One region of the Paenibacillus aurantiacus genome, then DNA from elsewhere that is predicted to be linked to it. Evidence: riboswitches for the same ligand, from Rfam matches in the RefSeq annotation. Region 1 holds a riboswitch; each other region holds the start of a gene.
What was found. A riboswitch is a leader RNA that binds a small molecule or an ion and turns the genes downstream of it on or off. The one in region 1 is predicted to bind cyclic di-GMP.
Positions count from the first base shown of each region.

Region 2: linked by a shared signal. The riboswitch ahead of ACFFSY_RS12770 (putative bifunctional diguanylate cyclase/phosphodiesterase) and the one ahead of ACFFSY_RS32570 (DUF192 domain-containing protein) in region 1 are both predicted to bind cyclic di-GMP.
Region 3: linked by a shared signal. The riboswitch ahead of ACFFSY_RS34205 (PilZ domain-containing protein) and the one ahead of ACFFSY_RS32570 (DUF192 domain-containing protein) in region 1 are both predicted to bind cyclic di-GMP.

Region 1 covers NZ_JBHMDO010000053.1:29,690-37,662, reverse strand. Annotated here, with positions in the region: gene ACFFSY_RS32590 (YwhD family protein) at 1-237, shown strand, start outside; gene ACFFSY_RS32585 (N-acetylmuramoyl-L-alanine amidase) at 354-776, shown strand; gene ACFFSY_RS32580 (methyl-accepting chemotaxis protein) at 938-3,163, shown strand; gene ACFFSY_RS32575 (hypothetical protein) at 3,453-4,145, opposite strand; cyclic di-GMP riboswitch class I at 4,505-4,594, shown strand; gene ACFFSY_RS32570 (DUF192 domain-containing protein) at 4,680-5,024, shown strand; gene ACFFSY_RS32565 (Flp family type IVb pilin) at 5,081-5,275, shown strand; gene ACFFSY_RS32560 (Flp family type IVb pilin) at 5,384-5,578, shown strand; gene ACFFSY_RS32555 (A24 family peptidase) at 5,667-6,179, shown strand; gene ACFFSY_RS32550 (TadE/TadG family type IV pilus assembly protein) at 6,176-6,556, shown strand; gene ACFFSY_RS32545 (pilus assembly protein TadG-related protein) at 6,566-7,483, shown strand; gene cpaB (Flp pilus assembly protein CpaB) at 7,525-7,973, shown strand, end outside.
Region 2 covers NZ_JBHMDO010000022.1:253,597-261,569, reverse strand. Annotated here, with positions in the region: gene ACFFSY_RS12780 (helicase C-terminal domain-containing protein) at 1-537, opposite strand, end outside; gene ACFFSY_RS12775 (methyl-accepting chemotaxis protein) at 728-2,227, shown strand; gene ACFFSY_RS12770 (putative bifunctional diguanylate cyclase/phosphodiesterase) at 2,425-4,791, opposite strand; cyclic di-GMP riboswitch class I at 4,937-5,027, opposite strand; gene ACFFSY_RS12765 (MATE family efflux transporter) at 5,334-6,719, shown strand; gene ACFFSY_RS12760 (ABC transporter substrate-binding protein) at 6,994-7,973, opposite strand, start outside.
Region 3 covers NZ_JBHMDO010000055.1:78,876-86,848, reverse strand. Annotated here, with positions in the region: gene ACFFSY_RS34215 (dehydrogenase) at 1-300, shown strand, start outside; gene ACFFSY_RS34210 (hypothetical protein) at 436-789, opposite strand; gene ACFFSY_RS34205 (PilZ domain-containing protein) at 1,001-1,717, opposite strand; cyclic di-GMP riboswitch class I at 1,807-1,901, opposite strand; gene ACFFSY_RS34200 (HD-GYP domain-containing protein) at 1,953-3,035, opposite strand; gene ACFFSY_RS34195 (GGDEF domain-containing protein) at 3,062-3,736, opposite strand; gene ACFFSY_RS34190 (class I SAM-dependent methyltransferase) at 4,391-5,566, opposite strand; gene ACFFSY_RS34185 (DUF6483 family protein) at 5,579-6,238, opposite strand; gene ACFFSY_RS34180 (alpha/beta fold hydrolase) at 6,331-7,176, opposite strand; gene ACFFSY_RS34175 (DUF1256 domain-containing protein) at 7,233-7,859, opposite strand.

The DNA of each region.
Region 1 (7,973 bases):
GGCTCGTATTATGCCGGCGCGACGGCTTGTCCGATGCTGATCGATTCGGAGGCGAAGCGCGGGTGGAAGATTCTCGCCGACCACGTGAACCGGCTCGATTACGCCATCAAGCGGCGCTACGTGCTGGATGAGCTGACGGCCGACGAGAAGGCCGCGCTGAAGGGGCTGCTCGTCAGCCACAATGCGGAGTGGTGGGACAACTCGCCGGAGACGCTGAAGGAAGCGCTCCAGGGATAAATGCAAATAGCGCCACGGGGAGAACACCCTGTGGCGCTATTTGTTGCGTGGCAGTATCTCATAGGGGGACTACCTCTTATGGGCCGGCGCTTTCGAAACCTTGGAGAAGGGGGTCGATGCGGCCATCTCCGAGAACAGGCTTTCCGTCTTTTCCGGGGGTTGCTTCAAACCGGATTGAAACGTTCACGGCGGTGGCCAGAACGGAGGCCTCCCATAGATTAGCGACTGAGGTACAACGAGAGCTGATCGCGTCTACCGGCCTTCGAGATCGAGGCGTAAAGGCTGTCGACTTCTACGTCATCTGCAAAACGAGGATGCCTGCTATTCTGACGGAGTGCGGAGGCTTTATGACGAATCGGGAGGAAGCCGCGCTCATGAAGGCCGATGACTACCGGAGGAAAGTCGCACACGCGATCGTAAACGGAATAGCCCAATCATCCGGTTTCACAGAACGGCAACCTAACCACTGCCGCTTACGAGGGCTTCTGCGCTGCCGATCCGTGCAACGGCATGCACGAACGCAGGTGTTATTTGGATAGCCGATGAACAACCGAACAAGGAATGGTTTTCAAATCCTAATATTAGTAGAAGTGGGGCTAATTTACTAGGTTGGATTGCGATATTTCATGTCGATTCTTGTTGATGGAAACGGTTTCCCCTATTAAACTAGTACTATAATCATCGAAGGGGGAGCTGGCGTGTGAAAGTTTTCGCTCCGTTTGTATACATCATGAACCGATTGTCCTATGTGAAGAAGTTCCTTCTCATCGGACTGCTTGTCCTCATCCCCATCTCTATCCTATCCGTCGATCTGTTCCGTACGCTGCAATCGTCGATTGAAGTGTCGAAGCAGGAACGTGACGGCGTGACGTATCTCGCGCCCGTGAAGACGCTCATGATGCAGATGCAGAAGAGCCGCAGCATGGTCGACAACGGCAGCAAGCTGGCCGCCAGCCAAGTCGAAGCGATCAAAGCCGAGATGAAGCAGCGCATCGGGCTTGTCGACGCGATGGACGCCAAGTATGGCGCAGCGTTCGGCACAAGCGCGCAGTGGAGCAGCTTTAAGTCCGGCTGGGCGCTGCTGGAGCAGCAGTACGCGGATTTGACCGTGGACGAGAGCGTCGCCTGGCATATTAAACTGATTCAACAGCTGCTGGAGATGCAGCTTGATATCTCCGACGGCTCGACCATGACGATGGATCCGGAGCTGAGTTCCTTCTCGCTCGTCAACATGATCATTAACCGCCTGCCGTCGCTGATGGAGAACGAAGCCCTCGCGCGCGGACTTGGACGCTCGCTTCTGTCCGGGGAGCCGATGACGCCGGAAGCGCAGCTTAATTTGGTCAAGCAAGCGGATGCGATTAACCGGTTAGTCGACGAGATCGGCCATGACTGGAGCAACGCGATGGGGGGCAGCGCGGACATCGGCTCCATGGAGAAGCGGGTCGGTACGACTTCCGAGACGGCGAAGCGCCTTAGCCAACTAGTTATGCAGGAAGTCGTATCGGGCAAGAACGATCTTGGCTCCTCCTCGTTCTTCGCGGACGGCACGAAGGCGGTCGACGAAGCTTCGGCCTTGTATGACGAGGCGCTCGCGTTACTCGGCAAGCTCGTCAACAATCGGATCGACCGGATGGAAGTCGAGCGTAATACGATGATCGCTATCGTAGGCGTGGTGCTGCTGCTGGTGCTGATCTTCTTTATCGCGTTCTATTTGAACGTGAAGCAGACCGTGAGTCGTCTGGAGCAGGACAGCTCCCGCATGGCGCAGGGCGATCTGACCGTTCGCGTCCAATTGAAGACCAGAGATGAGCTTGCGCGCGTCGGCGACGCCTTCAACCGCATGGCCGAATCGTTCGCGGACGTGCTTCGCGGCAACCAGGACATCGCCAAGCAAGTAAGCGGCTCTTCCGGCCAAATGGAGCGGACGGCGCATGATTCGGTCGGCGCGGCCAACCAGATCGCGGCCGTCATGCGGGAGATGGCGGGTGAAGCGGAACATCAAGTTAGCAGCATGGAACAGAATGCGACGGCCATGACCGAGATGGCCGAAGGCATCAGCCGGATCGCCGTCACCTCCGCGGTGGTGAACGAGGTGTCGGCGGCTGTGTCGAACGAGGCGAAGAAGGGACGCGATACGGTCGTCAAGGCGGCCGGACAGATGCATACGATCCGCGAGACGGCGGGTTCGACGGCCGAAGCGGTCGCGCAGCTTCGCAAGCAGTCCGAGCAGATCGGCTCCATCGTCGACTTGATTACGGGCATCGCCAAGCAGACCAATCTGCTGGCGTTGAACGCCAATATTGAAGCTGCACGCGCGGGCGTGCATGGCAAGGGCTTCGCCGTCGTCGCGAGCGAAGTCGGGAAGCTGGCTGACCAGTCCAGACAGCTTGCCGCGAATATCGGCCAGCTCGTCGTGTCCATGCAGCAATCGGCAGCCAATGCGGCGGAACGGATGGAGCAAGGCGTGGCGGAGACGACCGAAGGTCTGGCGCTTATGGATACGGTGAACGGCATGTTCGCATCGATCTTGAACGAAGTGGAGCAGGTAGCGGCACAGGTCGAAGAGATCTCGGCGGCTACGCAGCAAATGTCCGCGGGCACGGAGCAGGTCGCCGCATCGGTGCACGAGTCGCTGGGTTATGCGGCGCGTGCGGCCGAGAAGGCGCAGGAGGCGGCGGAATCGGCGGGCGCGCAGCTCGTGTCCATGGAAGAAGTGCTGCATGCTTCGGGATCGCTGAGCGAGACGGCAGTCGAGCTGCAGCAGGCGCTTTCGAAGTTCAAGGTAAATGGCGAATCTGCGGCTGCGGTTGTCGAAGATCAGCCGAAGAAGAAAGAGAAGAAAGAAAAGAAAGAAAAGAAAGAGAAGAAGGCGAAACAACCGAAGGGCGCGAAGCGGAAGCTTTCGCTGCCGTGGAAGAAGTAGGGGGACCAGAGGCGATAGACGGACGAATATACCTCGCTCCGAACGGACCATTCAACCTAATTGCATACAGCAGCTGTTTCGGCGGCCTACATCTTGCTATTCGCGGGATGTAGGCCGCTTTTTTTGGGCAGTTGGAGCTGCTCGCATAGGAGGAGCGGGTTGCGATTCGGGGACGTCTCGAGCGATCTTCAATCCATACCGCATCGAAACACGCATTAGCACCATAACCGGGTGCAAGCGCCAAGGACGCTGCTAGCCGCCTCTATGGGCGCTCGCAGCCGCTCTGTTATCAGCTCTGCCGTCCAAGATGAAGTCGTGCCGACTCCCGAATCCGGCGGGCGTTCGGGATATCTTTCGCCTGCAGGAAGCGCCGGAGCAGCTCTACGGGTGTGCTTGGATTCTGGGAGAGGGACAACCACACGCGAGGATCGTTAGTTTCGAAGAGGGCATCGTAGGTTTCTGCGGGCAGATCGCTGCGTCTTGCCAATCGTTCGCGATCCGCCGAGACTAGCAATCGCCGCAGAGAATCGGCGTGTGTGTTTCGTTGGATCGCGGCTTCCAATAAGGCTCTCTTCTCGGGGGCGGATGGCTCCTGGCGGATCAACGTCTCTAACATCCAGGTACGTTGATCGTAGCTGTCGAACAGCAGCTCGGTCTCCTTCAACCCGAAAGCCGGATTGACGTAGACCTCGATGGCTAACGTCAATAAGGCCTCGTCTACGATCCCGGCTAATTTCCACATCACGTGGACCTCTTGTCTCGTGTGTCCCAGTTCCACCACGGCCAGGTTTCGGTCGATAAGATCGAAGGCAATGGACGGCGGCAGCGGCTTACGGTAGAGAAGGACGAGCTTTCGCCAAACGGTTTCTTCCGCAGCCGTGTGCTTCAGCTCGCGATGAAGATCAAGCAGCAGGTCTTCCGTCAGTGGAACGGTGATCTCTTCGTCGCTTAAGCATTGCGCAATAACGAGGGAATGATGCACTTTTCTTCCTCCCAGGTTTCGTAATTAACCAATAAATTCTATGCCATCTCGCAGTTCTCCTTCACAATGGCGAGGGCCGGTACATCCGAGAAAACAGATCTTTGGTCGCACGATAAATCTACCCTTGAGTATTGGTTAATGTTACCTACATGTTTGAGAGGGAACTTCTCGTTATTAGGGTATAACGAATTAAGAAAACGTTACAACTAGTTCTAACATACCAGAATACTGAGGGAATTTAGATCTGGTTTTCGCTTTCGGAAAATAGGGGATTTTGTCGGATTACGGAGTATAGGACCTCGGGGTAAGATGTGATCAAGATATCGGAACGGCGAACAAGCAATACGAACTTCGCTGGATCTCGATAAAGGCAAAACCGGCGAAAGCCGGCGACGCAAAGCTATAGGGGCTAAGCCGCGTGAGAAGCGGGATGCCAGCCAGCTGCCGAAAGATGCAGGGGAGTTCTTTTTTTGAACCCTCCTTTCGGGCCTAAAGGTGGGCTATTTTGCATAGACAAAGGAGGTGACGCTCCGGATGAAGCTGGTCATTCAGGAGAGCGGGGAACGGCTTGGCGACCATATTGAATGCGCTTACACGTTTTGGCGGAGGCTGATAGGTCTTGTGGGAAGACGTTCTCTTCCCAGTGGATACGGTCTTCATATTCAGCCGTGCAAGTCGGTCCACATGTTCTTTATGGCATGCGACCTGGATGTGCTTCATCTGGACAAGTCGGGCATCGTCGTCGGCCTGGAGCATCGGCTGAGACCGGGGGCGATCGGGACGGTCTTCGAAGGCACCCGTTCCGTCGTGGAACTTCCGGCAGGCACGCTGGCAGCCGCGAAGGTGGAACTTGGACAGACCGCGATTTTGGAACCTTAACGAGCAGTAGACGGACGGAATTTTGAACAACACCACAACCTTGGGAGGCTAACAACATGATGAACAGCATTCGCCGCTTCTGGAACGACGAGCAAGGTCAAGGGATGACGGAATACGGATTGGTACTCGGTTTGATCGCGGTTGCGGTTGTGACGGCGCTGATTACGCTGCGCGGCCATATCATCGACCTGTTCAACAACGCGGAGGATACGGTCAACACCGGGGTAACAGAGATGGGCGCAACGCCATAAACGCAAGCTGATCGGACACGGGATAACATACGGACCGACACGAATACGGAAGCCAATTGAACGATGTGCAGCTAAGACAACTACAACAACTACTTGGAGGCTAACAACATGATGAACAACATTCGCCGCTTCTGGAACGATGAGCAAGGTCAAGGGATGACGGAGTACGGTTTGGTGCTAGGTTTGATCGCGGTTGCGGTAGTGACGGCGCTGATTACGCTCCGCGGCCATATCATCGACCTGTTCAACAACGCGGAGGATACGGTTAACACGGGCGTAACGGAAATGGGCGGAACGCCTTAATCGTCTCCGATGAAGGGCCGTGCGTCGAACAGTGGCGTGCGGCCCTTCCCTTTTTGGAACGACAATAAGCCGAAGAGGAGGCGCGAAGATGTGGACAAATGCGATATTGCTGCTGGTACTGGCACTCTGCGTCGTGACCGACCTGCGCAGCCGCAAAATTTATAACAAAGTCATTGCGCCGGCGCTGCTGCTGGCGGCCGTGCTTCATATCGCGACAGCCGGCTGGGGCGGACTGCTCCATATGCTGGTCGGACTTGGCGTAGGATTGGCGATTCTGCTCATCCCTTATCTGTTGGGCGGCATGGGGGCGGGGGACGTCAAACTGCTGGCGCTGGTCGGGGCGTTGAAGGGAGCGGTGTTCGTGTTGACCGCATCGGTATACATGGCGTTGGCCGGGGCGGTCATGGCGCTGGCGATCGTGCTGTTCAAGAATGGCTTTCGGGCCCGAATTCGGTATGTGCAGTACGTCCTTGTGTGCGTGCGATACCGGCTGAAGCTGCCGCTGCAGGGGCAATTGGCCTCCGGCTCGTACCCTTACGGGGTAGCGATCGCGGGCGGCTGTCTGCTCGGATTTATGCTGGAAGGATGGGGAGCGGGATGATCCGGGATGAGCGCGGCCAATCGCTGGTTGAATTTGCCATTCTGCTGCCGCTGCTCATGCTGCTGCTATGCGGGATCGCCGATTTGGGGCGGCTGTTCTTCGCCTACTCGAGTTTGCAGATGACCGTACAGGAGACGACCCGCCTTGGAGGGCTTGGCCGAAGCGACCAAGAGATGACGGCTTATGCCAAAACGCATCTTCAGGTAGGAGATCCGGGCAGCATGACCGTTACGATTACGCCGAAGCAGGCGGCTCGGGCGTCCGGCGATAACGTGACGGTGACGCTTCGCTACTCGCTTCCGCTCTTGACACCGGTCATCACGCGGATTATTCCGGCCCCCGTTCTTTCAGCCCATTCCACCATCCGGGTGGAGTAGGAGGTTACGATGAGAATACGGTTGGATGCATTTATTAGGGAGGAACAAGGCAGCACGATCGTCTTGGCCGGTCTGGCGATGCTGGTATTGCTCACCATCGCCGGGCTCGTCGTGGATGGCGGCATTATGTATGCGGAGAAGAGCCACCTGCAGAAGACAGCCAATGCCGCCGCGCTGTCGGGGGCTCAAGAACTAACCGGGCGTCCTGGGGTGGCCGAGGCAGTAGTCCAGTCGATCCTCAAGGCGCACGGGGAGCAGAACAGTCTAATTGGCACCGAGATCGTGCCGATGTCCACCGTAAGGGTGAAGTTAAAGAAGGACATCCGGCTTGGTTTCGCTAGACTGCTCGGCAGGGACACGGCGACCGTCACGGCGGAAGCGGCGGCTCAGATTATGCCCATGGGACGGGCATCCGGCGTCGCACCGCTTGGCATTGACGAGTCGATTCCGCTGCAATATATGAAGCCATATAAACTGAAGGTAGACAACTCCGGGGTAGAAGCCGGGTACTTCGGCATTCTGGCGCTCGGTGGTCCCGGGGCCTCGACGTACGAGAGCAACTTGAAGTACGGGTATCCAAGCGAGATTGAAGCTGGCGATATCATCGACACCCAGACCGGCAACATTGCGGGCAAGACGCGGGACAGTATCAACATGCGCATCAATGAGGACCCCTATCCGGCGGGCGAGTACTGGCACCGGGACTCCTCCAGGGTTATCTTGATACCCGTGTACAAGCCCCATCGGTATGGATCCAATCAGCTGAAGACGATCGAGGTTCGCGGGTTCGCTTATTTTTATATTCTCGAACCGATGTCGAGCAAGGATACGTCCATCACGGGCATGTTCATCGAACGGGCAGGCACCGGCTATGCCGGGACGGACATCGTGAACAAAGGCGCTTACGCGATCCGGTTAATTGAATAGCGCGGCAGGACAACAAGAGACAGCGGAGGATGGGGACGCGCATGAGATCGAAGATCATATTATTCGCCGCGGTCATCATGGGCTTGGCGACGACGGCGCTCTTCTTTAGTTATATGAAGAAAGTGGATGAGCGCGCTGAGTCGGGCAAGGCGATGATTGCCGTACTGGCAGCGAAACAAGCGGTGGCGGAGAACACCCAGCTATCTGGCGGCATGCTGCAGATCGTCGAGGTGCCGGCCACGGCCATCAATGGAATGGCGCTGCGGGACCCGGCGGCGGCCGTGGGGAAAGTGACCGCGTCGGCGCTGGTGCCGGGCGAGGTGATATTGCCCCACCATTTGCAGGACCGGCAAGACGAAGCACTGGTGGTGTCCAAGAAAATTCGGGAGGGCTATCGGGCGGCCGCGGTTGGCGTCAACTTGGTGCAATCCGTCTCGAACCTTATCGAGCCCGGCGATTACGTCGATGTCGTCTACACCGTCCAGGAGAA
Region 2 (7,973 bases), on a different contig from region 1:
ATCCCTCGCCGTCTCGTGCGCCGCGCGCATGCGGGCGTATGGAGCGTACTTGTTCACGGTCTCGTGCACGAACGCCTCAAGCTCCGCCGCCGTAAGCTCCCGCTTGAACCGCTTCTCGGCTTCGCTGTCCACCTGCACATAGGTCAACTGCACGCAGATGGCCGCAAGTCCCCGTTCGCGCGCTACGATGAAGGCGTAGCAGTACGCCTGCGCCCAGTGCACCGGATAGCGGTCCTCGTCGATGTGCGCCAGATCGCCGGAGGTCGATTTGATCTCGTCGATCGTGATCGCCCCGTCCTCTGCCTCCAGCACGCCGTCGCAGCGGCCGTCGATCACGAAGAGCAATTCCTCGCACGCGACCTCGCCCTTCACGTATACTTCCTTCTGGTCCCGCTCGCCGTACCGGCTTTGCACCCGTTGGTGCGCCTTCGTCCCTTCGGTCAACGCCGTCGCCGTCCGGAATCCCGACTCGATGTCTCCGCTTAAGTAGGCATACTCCACCAAAGGCCGTACCGCAATCGCTACCGTTGTCGTCATGGCGCCTCCCTTACTTCCCCTGGCCCGCCCGCCAAAAGGAACGTTTGTTCCCTCCATACTAGCACGTTTGGGGCGCATTTTCAGCCCGTTTGCCGAAGCGGTACATTTTAGTGCGAGAAAGATCTCTTCGTTCGGGCGCCGAATGCCGATAACAAGCAGTAATCCCTATTTTGCGCAAGGAGGAAAAGCAATGAATATGAATACGCTGCAGCTGCTCGACATGCGCCGCAAAAACAGGCTGGCCGGATCGGCCCTGATGTTCGCGAGCGTGATGGGCATTTTAGCAATGTTTGCTTTAGGCAACCCTTGGTCGTTAAAAATAACGACGATCATCAGCACCATACTCGTCGCGGGCCTCATGGTGCTGAATCGGCGCCAAATCGCCGTGAAGCTGTTCCCTTATGCAGGGCTCGTGCTGATGGCCGGCGTCGTAGCAGTCTTCTTGTTCCGCAGCGCCAGCATGTCGAACCTGATGCTGCTGTACATGCTAGTCGCAACCGGATCCATCTATATGCGCCGCATGATCATGCTCGTCTACTTCGGCGTCGGCTTGGCGATCTATGTCGCCTTCTTCATGTACCACAAGGGCGACCCGCTTCTCGACGGCGAGCCGAAGACGATCGCCATTCACCTGATGATCTACGCGGTCGTGACCGTCATCTTGTTCCTGAAGGAGAAAATCACCACCCAGATGTTCGCCGATATCGACGAGAGCCGTTCCGCGACGGAAGAACTGCTTCGTCTCGAGAAAGAACGCGAAGCACAGCTGCGCGCTTCTTCCGCGACGTTGTCGGGGAACATCGAACGTATCTTCAATAAGAACGCGACGAACGCCGAATCGATGAACGAGATCAATCAAGGCTTCCAGGAGATCGCCTCCGGCGTCACCGTGCAAGCGCAGACGATCAGCGACATTACGGAAGAGCTGGAGCAGACGAACCGCATGGTCGCCCGGATGGTCGAGCAGTCGGACATGCTGGAGCAGAAGGCCGCCGAATCCGAGCAGGCAAGCCAAGACGGCTCCGCGCGCGTCGAGGCGCTGTCCCACGCGATGCAGCAGTTCAGCGGCTCGTTCGAGATCATGCATCAGGAGATGTCGAACCTGCAGGCCAGCATCGCGGAAGTGACCCACTCGGTGCGCTCGATCAACGATATCTCCGCTCAGACGAACATTCTCTCGCTCAACGCCAGCATCGAAGCGGCGCGCGCGGGCGAAGCTGGCCGCGGATTCGCAATCGTCGCGCAGGAGGTCCGCTCGCTCGCCTCCCAGAGCACCGCGCTGGCCGATGAGATGATGAGCAAGATCGGGAAAATCCAGTCCGACACGCGCTCGGTCCAAGAACTGATGTCCCGCAACGTGGAGCAGATGACCCAGTCGGTCGACATGACGGATCAGACGCGCGGCACGTTCCGCACGATCGAAGCGGCCGTCGGCATCTTGACGGAGAACATCAAGCACAACCACGAGCAGACCAAGTCGATCGGCACGAAGTCGGCCCATGTCAAGACGGCCACCGCCGACTTCGCGGCCTTCATCGAGGAGCTGTCGGCGACGCTCGAGCAGCTGTCCGCGACGGTCGGGGAACAGAGCGCGAACCAGCAGGAGATCACGTCGGATATTCGCGATAGCCGCGGAGAGGTTCAGCATTTGATGAGCCTGTACCAAACGGACAAAGGCAACAAGTCGTAAACGACTCTGGTGCCGGCATAAGGACAACGACAAGAGGCCGCCGCCCGGGCAGCCTCTTGTTTGCGTTTGGGGCAGACTGGAACGGGCCGCCGACCTAACTTCCGCGCCGGGATTGCCCGGTGCCCCGATAGCCCGTTCGCCCGCGCAACGCAAAAAACGGGATCCCTGGTTTAGCCTGGAATCCCGTAATCATGCGCTTAAGCCGTGCCGAGCTGTCCGCAGCCGCCTTTGCGCTTCAAGAAGTCGTCCATATCTTCCCGGCTCATCGGCCGTCCGTACAGATAGCCTTGTCCTTCATGGCAGCCGAGCCCGCGCAGCATCTCGTGCTGCGCCGCCGTCTCGACGCCTTCGGCGACGACCTGAAGCCCGAGATCGCGCGCAAGCGCGACAACCGAGCGGATAACAGCCAAATCCTTCTTGTTCGTGACGATATCCTCGACGAGCGAGCGGTCGATCTTGATAAAGTCGAACGGGAACCGTCCCAGCACCGCCAGCGACGAATATCCGGTGCCGAAATCGTCGATGGCCAACTTCACGCCCATCTCGCCCAGCGCCTTGCAAATTTGGTACGACGTCTCCACATCGGCGATCGCCGTGCTCTCCGTGATCTCCAGACACAGATTGCGCGGCGGCAACCCGTATTTGTCCAGCAATCCCGCTACATGCTCCGCCAACCCCGAATCCCGAAGCTGAATCGCGGAGAGGTTGACCGAGACGACGAAATCCTCGTACCCTTGGTCGACCCAATGCTTGGCCTGCCGAATCGCTTCCTCCATCACCCAGCAGCCGATCGGCACGACGAGCCCGTTCGCTTCCGCGATGGGGATAAACACGCCCGGCGGCACCGAGCCCAGCTCAGACGAGTGCCAGCGCAGCAGCGCTTCGGCGCCGTATACGCCGCCGGTAGGCAGATCGATCTGCGGCTGGAAGTGCAGTTGCAGCTCTCGCCGCTCGAGCGCGGAGGCCAAGCCGCTGACGAGCGTCATGTAATTGTCGGCGTTCGTCTTCAACTGCGGCTGGAACAGGTAGTATTGGTTGCGGCCGCCGTTCTTCGCCACGTACATCGCCGTGTCCGCGCTCCGGAGCAGCGTCTCATAGTCATTGCCGTCATCTGGCGCCAAGCTGATGCCGATGCTTGCGGTAATTGCATAAGGCTTGCCGCCCAGCATGACGGGCTCCTTCATGGCGGCGATCAGCGCCTCCGCGCCCCGGAGCACCTCTTCGCGCCCGCCATGGACGAGCACCCCGAATTCGTCGCCGCCCAGCCGGGCCACGAAGCCGCCGGAGACGGCGCTAAGCTTGCCAGCCACCTGCTGCAGCATCGCGTCGCCCGCCGAATGACCGAGCGTATCGTTCACCCATTTGAATTGATCCAAGTCGAGCAGCATGACGCCAAGCGCCACGCCATTGGCCAAGTCCTCCCGGATGCGATCCGAGAAATGCCGCCGGTTGCCAAGACCGGTCAGCTCGTCCTCGTAGGCGAGCTGGGCTAGCCGTTCCTCGCCTTGCTTCTGCTGGGTCATGTCGCGCGCGAGCAGGAACGAGTATAGACTGCCTTCGATCTCGATATAGTCGCTGTGCGCCTCCACGATGTGCGTCTCGCCGCTTGCCCCGATCAGCACCAGTTCCCGATGAAGCGGCGTAAGGGACGCGCTGGCCTGCCGGTAATCGTCCTCGAACGCATCCTCTTCGCCGGAACGCAGCAAGCCCGAGAAACGGCGTCCATGCATGCTAACATCCGGGGAGAGCCCGACCAGCTTCTGGAAAGAGGCGTTCGCTTCCACGATACGGCACTGGCTGTCCAGCAGCACGATGCCGTGATGCGACAGTTTGAAGAGCAGCTCATACCGTCTTCCGGTCGCAGCCAGAAAATCATGGTTGACCATGGCATAACGAAGCGCGAACGCCCAGATGACGACGCAAGAGGTCGGAAGAAAATTAAACGTGTACACGCCCTTGGCGACGAGCACGAAGTTGATGCCCACTGCCACGATAACGGCAAGCACGGTGAACAGGGCCCCCCACAATACCGCGCTGATTCGCTTGAATTCGATCGTCTTGCGAAATCGGGGGAACACGATTTTGCGGATGAGCATGATGATGACGCCAACGAACGTGTACAAGATGCTGACGCCCATCAACCCGCCATACACCGGACCAAACGTCTCCATCCGGTGCGCCCCGTGGACCTCGAGATAAACGTCATTCATAAAGTAGGGGAGAAGGGAAGCTGCCGCGCAAGCAAACGGAATCAAGGCTAGCGCCAGGCTAAGCCTCGTCGCCTTACCGCCCGCCGTGAGATGGCGAAAGAAAAGCAGCGCGAAGCCCATCGTCAGGAAGGACATCGTATACCGCAGCCTAGCCGCCAGCGTACCCGCGGGCAGCGAGAGGAGATACGGGATCGCGAACTGCAAGGCAAGCGTCAGCCCGAGCGTGAACATCAACGCCATCGTCAGCTGATGCAGCCGATGCCGCGGGTTGCGCCAATAGATCTCGGCCCCCATATAGAAAAGCAGATAGCTTGGAAGAAGAAGGAACAGAATGGAAATAATCCACAGTTGCATCGGAGTCAGCTCCACGTCGTTGATAGTCTAGGAAGTTATGCCAAGTAACCGGTTTCGTATATGGAATAGAGGACAGGTGCTTTCACACATTAAAGGACGAAATGCCGAGAGAAGAAAAAAAGAACCTCCGCGGGTTCTCTCTTTGCGCGGCAGCTGGCTGGCAACGGGAGACAAGCTCCGGTAAGCCCCTATAGTTTTGCGTCCCGTCCTTTCGGAGCGGTTTGCCCTGAACATGATGTTGTTTAGTCTTATTATAGGACGATTTTCCTAACCGCGTCTACCCTTGATCCCCGCACAGACAGGTATTCCCACCATTTGGCTAAGTTTGTGCGGAGACCCAAATCGCCCCATTCCATAACGCCTCTCTTCGCGCTCAGCACGCTTCTCTAGGTGCTAGAATGCCCTAGACGATATTGGTGCCGCTCCCATAAAAAAATGGAAAGCAGCTCACTTATTTTTATCCCGAAAATAATGCAAAGCTTATAGGTCTATGTTACGATAGCCCCATTGCATAAAAGGAACGAAAGCGCAGGTGGTTCAAATTGTCAACGGAAGCTCATGCTGACGGCGGCAAAGGCCTTAGCCTCTATAAATTAACGTGGCCGATCTTCTTGGAGGTCTTCCTGTTCATGCTGATGGGCACGGCGGATACCCTCATGCTCAGCCACGTGTCCGACGATGCGGTCTCCGCCGTCGGGGTCGTCAACCAGTACTTATTTATTTGCATTCTCATTATGGAAGTCATCAGCAACGGGGCGGCCATCGTCGTGGCCCAGTACATTGGGGCGAAGCGGATGCTCGAAGCGTCGAAGATCGCCGGACTCGCCGTCACGCTCAACCTCGTTCTCGGCCTTGTCGTTAGCGGCGCGCTGTTCATCTTCGGCAATATGATTCTCGGGGGGATGAATCTGCATGGCCAGGTGCTCGATTACGCCAAAACGTACATGGGCATCGTGGGCGGATTTCTTTTCATCCAAGCGCTGATTAATGTGTTCGCTAGCCTAATCCGCACCTACGGCTTTACGAAGGAATCGATGTACGTCGCCCTCGGCATGAACGTGCTCCACATCGGGCTGAACTATGCGCTGATCTTCGGCAACCTCGGCTTCCCGGAGATGGGCGTAGCCGGCGCGGCCGTCTCGACCGTCATTAGCCGCGGCGTCGCGTTCCTTGTCTTCCTCTGGATGCTGTATCGGGTCATGGAAGTGCGCATCGCGTTCCGTTATTATTTGACCTTTACCAAGGAATATATTGAGAAAATCCTGCGGATCGGCATTCCGTCCGCGCTCGAGCAGGTGACGTACCATGCCTGCCAAACGGTCTTTCTCTATTATGTCACCTTCCTTGGCACAGAAGCGCTCGCCGCGCGCAACTACGCGAACTCCATCTCGCAGTACGTCTATTTGTTCAGCGCGGCGATCGGCATGGGCACGGCGATCATCGTTGGCCGGCTCGTCGGCGCGAAGCAGAAGGAGCTCGCGTTCCGCCGGGTAGTGTCCAGCGTGATGTGGAGCGTCGGCATCACGGTCATCGTCGACGTGCTGGCCATGCTGTTCCGTTATCCGCTCGTCGGGCTGTTCACCGACAACCCGAACATCGTCTCGATCGCCGCGCAGGTCATTCTGATCAGCATCGTGCTGGAGACCGGCCGCGCGGGTAACCTCGTTCTCGTCAACGCGCTGCGCGCGGCCGGCGACGCGAAATTCACGGTCTACATGGGCTTCATCTCGATGGTGCTCATGAGCCTGCCGCTCGGCTATCTGCTCGTATTCCGGCTGGATCTCGGCTTGGTCGGCGTCTGGCTCGCCATCGCGGCGGACGAATGGCTCCGCGCCGGCATCATGTGGGCGCGGTGGCACAGCCGCCGTTGGGAGAGCCGCTCGCTCGTCGAGCCCGGCGGCGCCGATCCGACCGTCGCGGCCCATTAATTGTCAAACATGCAAGAAAGGCTGGTCTCCCGTCATCGTCATGACGCGTGCCAGCCTTTCTTCGTTTATAAGGACGGATCTTTGGTCCGATTCGCTCTGGGCGTCCTTGGTCCCGTCGTTCGCGGCGGCCGCGCAACTCCGCCAATCGCCGGCCCGGCCTTCGCGGGAACGCAAAAGCACGGCATCCCCGAAGGAATGCCGTGCTCTACCTCGCTGCCCGAAGCGCCCGAGCCAAGCCATTCTCGGCTCGCCGCGCTAAACTGCGATCGCGCTATTAACGTTTGACGATATCCGCCACGGCTTTGTCCAGCTTGCCGAGCAGCTCGTCGCCGCTGATTTGCTTGCCCAGGTACTCCTGCATTGCGGAGCCCCATTGCTGCGTGATGCCGTCCGGGAAGCGGTCCCAGTTCCAGCCTTTGACTTGGTCGGCATGCTCTTGCGAGAATGTCGCGAAGTCGCCGCCGATTTTGCCGATTGCCGCCGTGTCAGGCGTAATTGTCGATACGGCCGGGATAAATTTGAAATCCGTCGCGATGAATTTCTTGCCTGTCTCGGAGCTTACCATCCAGTTCAGGAATGCTTTCGCTTCTTCCGCATGAGCGGACTTGTTGTTCACAATCCAGTTGTTCGGCACGCCCGTGAATGTGTATGGCTTCGCGCCGAGCGGTACCGGCATCATGCCGAGGTTCAGCTCCGGATTCACTTCATCCACCATGCCTTGAATCCAGTTGCCGTGTTGAATCATCGCGTATTTGCCTGCCGCGAATTCCGCGACTTGCGTGTTGTAGTCTGTCGTCAGCGCGTTCTTCTGGCCGTTTGCGAACATGATGTCGACCAGGCGCAGCCAGTCCTTCATGACCGGATCGTCTTTGAACGTCGCTTTGCCTGCCTTCACGTCTTCGATGAACGTCGCCGGATCTTCATGGTTCGCCAGCGCAATGTTCAGCGTGTGAATGCCCATCGACCACCACTCGCTCGTCAGCGCGAACGGCGTGATGCCCGCATCTTGCAGCTTCTTCGCGTCCGCTTCCAGCTCGTCGAGCGTTTGCGGCAGCGTCGTGATGCCCGCCTTCGCGAACAGGTCTTTGTTGTACGTGAAGCCGTACGCTTCCAAGTTCATCGGCATGCCGAGCAGCTTGCCGTCGCGCGAGATTTGCGCTTTGGACGCTTCGACCAGATCCTTCGCCCATGCTTCGCCGCTCAGGTCAGTCGCGCGGTCGACGTATGGATCGAAGCCCGCCCAGCCCGCGGAGT
Region 3 (7,973 bases), on a different contig from region 1:
CCTTCCAAACATGCGGCCGGGCTGCCGACCGCGCGCAAAATCCGGCGTGCCTGCGACAATGAGCTGTACCGGACCGTCAAGCGTCTGAACGTCTACGTCTCCAAAGAAAAGCTCGAAGCGGCGGAGAAGCTGTACTTCAAGAAAGTAGCCCTCAATCTCCCCTGGATTGCGGAGAACCAAAGCAACCGCCGCAAACTCGCCGACTGGTGGGACGAGAACGTCAGCGCGGAGATCGCCGAATTGTGGGACGTCGACTTGGCCAAACTCCAGGCGGCCTTCCGCGAAGCGTTCGGCGGTTAGCCCCCTTTCCGTAGTCAGAGCTAGACATGCCAAATGGCGCCGCAGGCCTCATGCCTGTGGCGCCATTGTGCATTGCAGCGAAGATGGACTATGCGTTCGCCGCAACGGACCGTCGGCGATGCGGAGCCGCAGCCCCTAGCCGATGACGGCGAATGCCTCCGAACCCGCCGGAATGCTCCGGGAACGGAATTGCACGCCGTGCGTGTTAAAGATGCGGATCGTCAGATTGGACGTCGTCAGCACGCCGACGTTGCCGAACTGCACAACGCCGAAATTGTCAAAAAAAGCGGTCGAGACCAGCGTGTTGTTTCGGAATAGGCGGGCGAAAAATCCTCTCGTGTTGAACGTGACGCCGTTGTTCTGGACCCACAGCACCGTCAACCGGTTCAAGTAGACGGCTTTCGCGCTTCCGGTCGGGATTTTGGCCGTACGGATGACCCTCCCCTTGCTGGATGCGAGACGCTTCGGTTTTACTCGAGTCGATGCCATTCTCCAACTCCTCCTCTTGCGTTTCCTTCAGCATATGCTAGGGAAACAAGAGCGGCCCGGACGAACGCACGCAGCCTCTTACCTATTTTGTCAGGTTCGGCAGGCGGGAGATTTATCGGCTATCGACATCTGACTAGCAAATAAAAAAAGGAAACGCGGCCGCAGCCGGTTCCCTTGATTCCCCAATCCACGTTCATGTCGGGCGAACGGCTTACATGCGCTCCAGCGACTTGCGCTTCTCCTTGATCCGGTAATAATTCGATACTTGCTCGCGGATCAAGAACGCGCGAAGCATCCTCGTCTGCAGCTCGTTCAACCCCACGAAGCGCGCGCCGTAGAAGCAATATTCCCCTTCCAACTCGCGCCGCACGATCTCCAGCTGGCAGCTGAGCTCATGACCCAGCGAGACGACCGCCGGCAGGATCTCGCCGATGCCAAGCGTCACGTTATGCACGGCTTCGAACCCGATGCCGCTGAGCGACACATTCCTCGTCTTGAATACCGCCGCCGGCTCCTCGTCGATGTCGTCCGCGCCTTCCGCCCCGGTTGCCTGTGTGCTTGGCTGAATCTTCCCGTCCAGCCGGACCTCGACGCGGGTCGCCTCCCGCTTCTCCTCCAGCCCCGCCAGCGACTTGGGCGGCAGCAGCACAGCCAGCGACCCTTCCGCCACCGCGATAACGGTGGATTGCAGCCGCTGGATGCCAACCGGCGAATAGAGCGTAAGATGAACCGGGTCTCCCAGATGGAACGACTTGAACTCGGACATTTCGATCTCCAGCATCTCGCCTTCCACATGGGTGACCAGACCCGTGGATACGTACCCGTCCTTCTCGACGACCGTTCTGCTATCGAGCAGCGCCTGCAGGGGATACGTCGTCATTTCTTTGCCGTACACGCCGGATTGTTCAACTCTAGATGCTCTCGTCATGATGTGGTGTGCCTCCGTGAATACAAAATAAAAAAGCCGCTTCCTGGAACTTGAGCCGCCTTCGTCATCCTGTACACGGATGCCCTCGCTTCGGCGGCCAGGCTGTCGTTGTCCGCGATGCACGCGAACGGTAGACCCTTTAGCTTTGCGTCCTTGCCTTTCAGCAAGTTTGCCTTTGTCGTGCATTCAATTGTCCACGCGGTTCGCGTGTCTTCGCCAACGCTTCGCGCCGCGGTTAAACTTCCTTGACGATGAGCAAGTTGTTGGAATCCTTCAGTTCGATCTCGTACGCCGCCGCCGGCGGGTTGCCGTCCGCTTCCCGAATGATTCTCACCGTCGGACGGTGGACGGCCAGCGGGTTGTTGGCGGATACGACAGCGATCTGGCCGGAGCTTAACAGCACGGTCGTCGCAATCGGATAGATGGAGATGTGTTTACAGAACATTTTGATCAAATTCACGTCGAAGTACGTATTGCCCGCCGCGAACAAAAACTCGATCGCTTCCGTCGGCGTATACCGTTTGCGGTGCGGTCTCGGCGAGGTCAGCGCGTCGTAAACGTCCGCGATGGCGATGATCTGGGCGTATTCGTGAATGTCGTTGCCTTTGATCCCGCGGGGATACCCGCTTCCGTCGAACCGCTCGTGATGTTGGAACGCGCAGTGCGCCGACAACAACGATACGTCGTGCTGCGCGCGAAGCAGGTTGAACCCATCCTCCGCATGCTTCTGAACCGAGCCACGCTCCGTGTCGCTCAAGAACGCCGCCTTGTTCAGCAGTTCCTTCGGCACTTGCGTCATGCCGATATCGAACAGTAAAGCACCGACGCCCAGCTCCTCCAGCTGATTGCGGTTGTATCCTTTGGCCACGCCCATAATGCCGGCGAGTATAGCGACATTAACCGAATGATTGAAGAGATAAGAGTCCATCGCTTGAATATTCGTCAAGCTGACCAACATGTCTTGCCGTGCAGACAGGTCCTGCATCATCTGACCGAATACCGTGCGGAACGTGCGTCCAAGCTCCGGGGCGACCGTGCGCCCTTTGGTCTTGTGCGTATCCATGAGCGTCGTCATCGTCTTGTGGACTTCGTTCATCGCCTTGCGGCGCGTCTCGTCCTGAATCGCCGAGCTTGGCTCCAGATCCTCGGTCATGTCATCTTGGATATAGAGCATGTCGATGCCCAAATTCTCCAGCCTGTCGATAAATCGTTGGGTTAACTCGACGCCTTCCCCCAGCAGAACATTGCCATTCTCTTGAAAGACGGTGCGCCCCAGTTTGTCCCCCGGCCTTACCGAGGAAATATGCGCTTTTCTCATTTGCCATTCCGCCTTTGATTGCCTGTTTATTGTGCCATTGCCTGCGCCGATTCCTGTTCGGCTTGGTCTCGTTTGGCCAACAGCTTGTCTGCATACATCCTTGTATCGGCAATCTGCGCAAGCTGGCTGATCTGAGCGCCGTCAGCCGGATAGGCGGCCACTCCAGCCGATACGGCAAGCCGGATTCCCGTACGCAGCGAGGCATATTCCAGTCGCTCGCGAACGCTGCGCAGCAGCGTGGCGACCGCCTTGTCGTCGGCATAGGGGCAGATGACCATGAACTCATCGCCGCCCCACCGCGCCACGATCTCCCCGCACTCCGCGCAATGTCGAAGCGCCAGCGCGACCTCACGGATCGCCGCGTCGCCTTTGGCATGGCCGAGCGAATCGTTGACTTGCTTGAAATCGTTGACATCGAGCAGTATGATGGCCATCCGCTTACGCTGTTTACTGGCACGTGCCGTCAATTTGACGAATCCCGTCTCCACGAAGCGCCGATTGTAAGCGCCTGTCAGCGGGTCCATGACAGACAGCCGGGCCAGCCGGTCATACTTCCAACCTAGCCACCAGCCAGCGGGGACGGAGACGGCGGCAAACATCAGCGCGCCGGCGCAAGCCCGAAGCAGATGACTTTCCTCGGGCCAAAGCCCGTAAAGCGCGGCGCCGCCGGACAAGCCGACCGCGGCCGCTATTGCTGTCATTCTACCTCGATACGCCACCCGTCTCCCTCTCCTTCTCATCGCTCGACTACCTGATTGCAACCCTTCTTCGCGCCAATCCCTTCTCGGGGACGAAGGGGAACTGTCAGTCCCGCGGGGATCGATTCGAACGCCCCTTGCCCTCCCGCGAGCCTCGCTTCGCCGGAAGAATGTCCAGCACGTCGCACACGGCCCGGGAAGACTGCGAACGAACCGAATTTATAGATGATGAAACCTGTCGTTCGACTTCGAAATCGGGCAGAAGCAGTCGTTCGGAATCGCTTCCAACAATTCCCTTAGGCGTCGACAGTTAAGCGATAAGCAGCTAGCATGCGCAAAGAATTACGTTCCGCCAGCGGCGCAAAATCAGCGCGCCGGCCTTCTCTATATCATCGGCCATCGCATCACGCAGAAGCAGCAGGGATGCTCTATGCAGTAAGAGGATAACGTTATGGACAACGATAGGAACAAGAATCTCAAAAGAACGAGGAACAGACAGCAATCCACCCCTGCCGTCAGTCCCGAAACGATCGTCCCACATCTGAATTAACGGATTTTTCCTAGGACTTCGCGTATAGTTTTTATTTTATCATACGCAATTTGCGTCGACAATCTCTATGTCATGTATTCGAATACTAGTTACCTAGTTACAATGGATTACTTGTAAGCGGCAAGACGTTCCGCAAGCGCGGTTTCCAGATAGGGCGAAAGGTTCAGTCCATCCCGAAATGCGACATACTCCTCCCATTTGCGCGCACCAGCCTTGCTTCCGCTGGCCGTTGCCCGGATGAGCAGGTTCTTGGGCGTATGCTCGGGGTCGATGAATTCGAGCAGCTGCACTTTGTAGCCGATGACTTCGAGCAGCTGCGCGCGCACCGCGTCGGTCGCCAGCGCGCTGAACCGCTCCTTGAGCAGCCCATGCGACAGCAGCGGAGCGAGCGTGTCGTTCTTCACCTGCTTGAACAGCTCGTGCTGACAGCATGGCACCGACAAAATGACCGACGCTCCCCATCCGACCGCTTTGGCCAGCGCCGCGTCCGTCGCGGTGTCGCAGGCATGCAGCGTCACGACCATATCGGCTTTGGACAGTTCATTAAAATCCGCGATATCGCCAACCTGAAATTTGAGCCGGTCATAACCCAGTTTCTCCGCCAGCTCCGTGCAGAAGGCAATGACGTCTTCCTTCAGATCCAGACCGATGACCGAGATCGGCCGCTGCTGCTCGATCGCGAGCAGGTGGTACAGCGCGAAGGTCAAATACGACTTCCCGCAGCCGAAATCGACAATCTTAATCTCCCGGTCCGTCGGCAGCTCGGGCAGCACGTCGCTAACCATCTCAAGGAACCGATTGATCTGGCGGTATTTATCCTGCTTCTTGGCGGCGACTTGACCGTCCTTCGTCATGATGCCCAGCTCCACGAGAAACGGCGCCGCCGTCCCTTCCTGGATCACCCGCTGCTTCTGACGGTTGTGCGCCAGCGGCGCCGCCGCATTCTTGGCTGTCGGCGGCTTGCGCAGCACGGCAGCCTTGCCTTTCTTGTTGAACAAAATTTGAATATCCGCCTCCACGGTCTTGAGCAGCGCCTGGCGATAATGAAGCTGAAGCCAATCGGCGAGACGTTCCGCCGCTTCGGCTTCCGGCACGTTCTCATGCGTGACCTTCGTCGGAAAGTGGTATTCGAATTGGTAATACCGGCTGCCGCGCAGCTCGATCGGCCGCACCGCGGTCTTCGGCGGCGCGTCGCCGTCCTTGCGTCTAAGTTGACTGAAGGAAGCCTGCAGCAGCCGTCCTGCCGCTACCGCTTCCCGAATATCCGTTATCCATGTATCCATCGTGAGTCTCGTTCAGCTCCTCGCTTCTTCATGCCGTTCCAACTGCGCCAGCGCCGCGCCCACTTCCTCCCGCGTCACGCCGCCGCTTCGCAGCGTATCCTCTGGCAGCAGAAGAAGACGACGATAGAATGCCTCGGTCTCCGACCGCGGCAGCTCGCCGTCCTCCATCAATTCATAGTGAACATCCTCTGCCTTGTCGAACCGGCTGTGCGCCTCGTAAAACTCCGCCAGCAGCTTCTTCGTTGCCGGCGGCAGCTCGTAAGGCGCCAGCAGCGCGACCAGCTCCTCCGCTTCCTCGGAAGCGGGCTTCGCCAGCGGCGGTGCGTCCAGCAGCGCCATCCGCGCGAACAGATGAAGCGACTTCAGCCGGGAGGCGTAAGCCGCTTCCTCATCCTCCAGCTCCTCGTGCAGCTGTCCTTCTTCCTTCAACAGCAGCGCGATGCCCTGCACGTTCGCCGTCTCGACAACGCCGCTGCGCGACATCATCCGGATAAGATCCGTATCCGAGAGCGAGCGGATCAGCTTGCCGTTCATCCGAAACAGCTTGTCGAGCTGCTCATCGATGATCTGCAGCGCCTCCTCCTGCTTCTTCTCCCGGCGCAATCCGAGCAGCACGCCGCTGACTTCCCCGATCTGCTCGATCATGCGCATAAAATAATCCCGTTGGAACACGTTTCTCTCTCCCCGCGGCGCTGCGGCCCTTATTCACAAGCGAGGAGCCGCCGCCGTCATACGGTCACCCGCTCGGCCGGCGGCCCCTTTTATTATTTCTTCACGTACAAATGGCGGACGAAGGCCGAGATGCGATTGCCGAGCTCGGCCGGCGACTCGACCATGCTCATATGACCCGAGCCGCTGAGCAGCACTTGCGAGACGTTCTTCCCTTCCGACGTAAACGTGTTCTTGGCGGGAATGACGCCGTCCTCCGAGCCGGCCACGAGCAGGCGCGGCACTTCCAAATTCTCCAGTACGCTGCGGCGGTCCTTGCGCGACTTCATGCCGAGCGCGGTCGCGGCCGCCGCCTCGGGCGAAGTCGCATAGCCGATTGCGGTCACGCGCTTCAAAGCCTTCTCCATCGTCTCAATATGCTCCGGCGCGAACAGCTTCGGCACGAGCCCGTTCACGAACGTCTCGATGCCCTCGGTCCTGATCGTGTTCACCGCCTTGTCGCGGCCGATCTTCGCCTGATCGCTGTCGGGCAGCGACGTGGAGTGGATCAAGCCGAACGACTCCAGCTTGTCCGGATGCTTCTCTGCGAATGCGAGCGACACGTAGCCGCCGAGCGAATGCCCGAACAGGCAGACGCGTTCGACCGACAGCTGACGAAGCAGCTCCGCGAGATCGTCCGCGAACGACTCCATCGCGTAGACTTCCTCGCTTGCCGCCGAACTCAAGCCGTGGCCGCGCAGGTCCGGAATGATGATGCGGCCCAAGCCGCCGATCAGCGGGAGCACGTCTTCCCAATAAGCCGAGCTGCCGCAGAAGCCATGCAGCAGCACCGCGGCGGCGCCTTGCGGCAGCACGCCTTCTTTGTCGCCGGAATCGTAGTAAGCGATCTTCAGTCCGTTCGCAAGCTCGGTCTGGCGGTTGGCAATGGTTACAGCTGTCATCTATAACACGCCCTTTACGAATAATAGTAGATTAAGAAGTCGATCGTATTCTTCATTCACCGTTCAGGCTCCATCATGAATCGGACCAGCCTCGTATCCGACGGATAATCCGACACCTCTCCGTTATCCCCCGCTGGAGAAATTCCCCACGCTTGACTGATCGCCTCTGCCGTATCCCGCGCCATTCCGATCACCTGGTACAGCGACGCTCGCTGCAAGCTCCAATAGGGCTTGGCGCTAAGCGGACCAACAATCCCGCCGATGCTGTAATCTCCGACGGGGGCTAGCTGCCCGCCCGTGGCCCGGGATGGATAGAGCGGACCTGCCGCGACGAGGAATCCGCCAACGCCGTCCGCCTTGCCAAGGCCGGCATCGACGGCGATAACGACCCGCTCCTGCGGCAGCGATTGCGTCAACACGCCATAATGTTCCGCGTCGCATGGCGCAGCAAGCGTGCCGACGACGTTCTTCCAGCCGCGCTCCGCCAGGAGCGTGCCGACCCAAGTGCCATAGCTGTCCCCGGTCGAGCGGTCCGTGCCGATGCATACGATGGCGAGCCCCTCCGGGTCCGGATGCCGAGCCGCAATGTCGCTTAGAAACAGCCGCAATCCCGCGAGATCGGCACGCTGCCAAGCCGTTCTGCCTTGCTCCGGGCCGCTGCGCCCCTTCGCCTTGCTTCTCATCGTCCGTCCCCCCTTACCGCCGAGGCAGTTCAAAAAGTCGCCAATTGATCACGAGACAGATCAAGACGTAGCTCGGCAGTGAATCTGGCGTTCAGGCTTGAAGTCCGGTGCTCA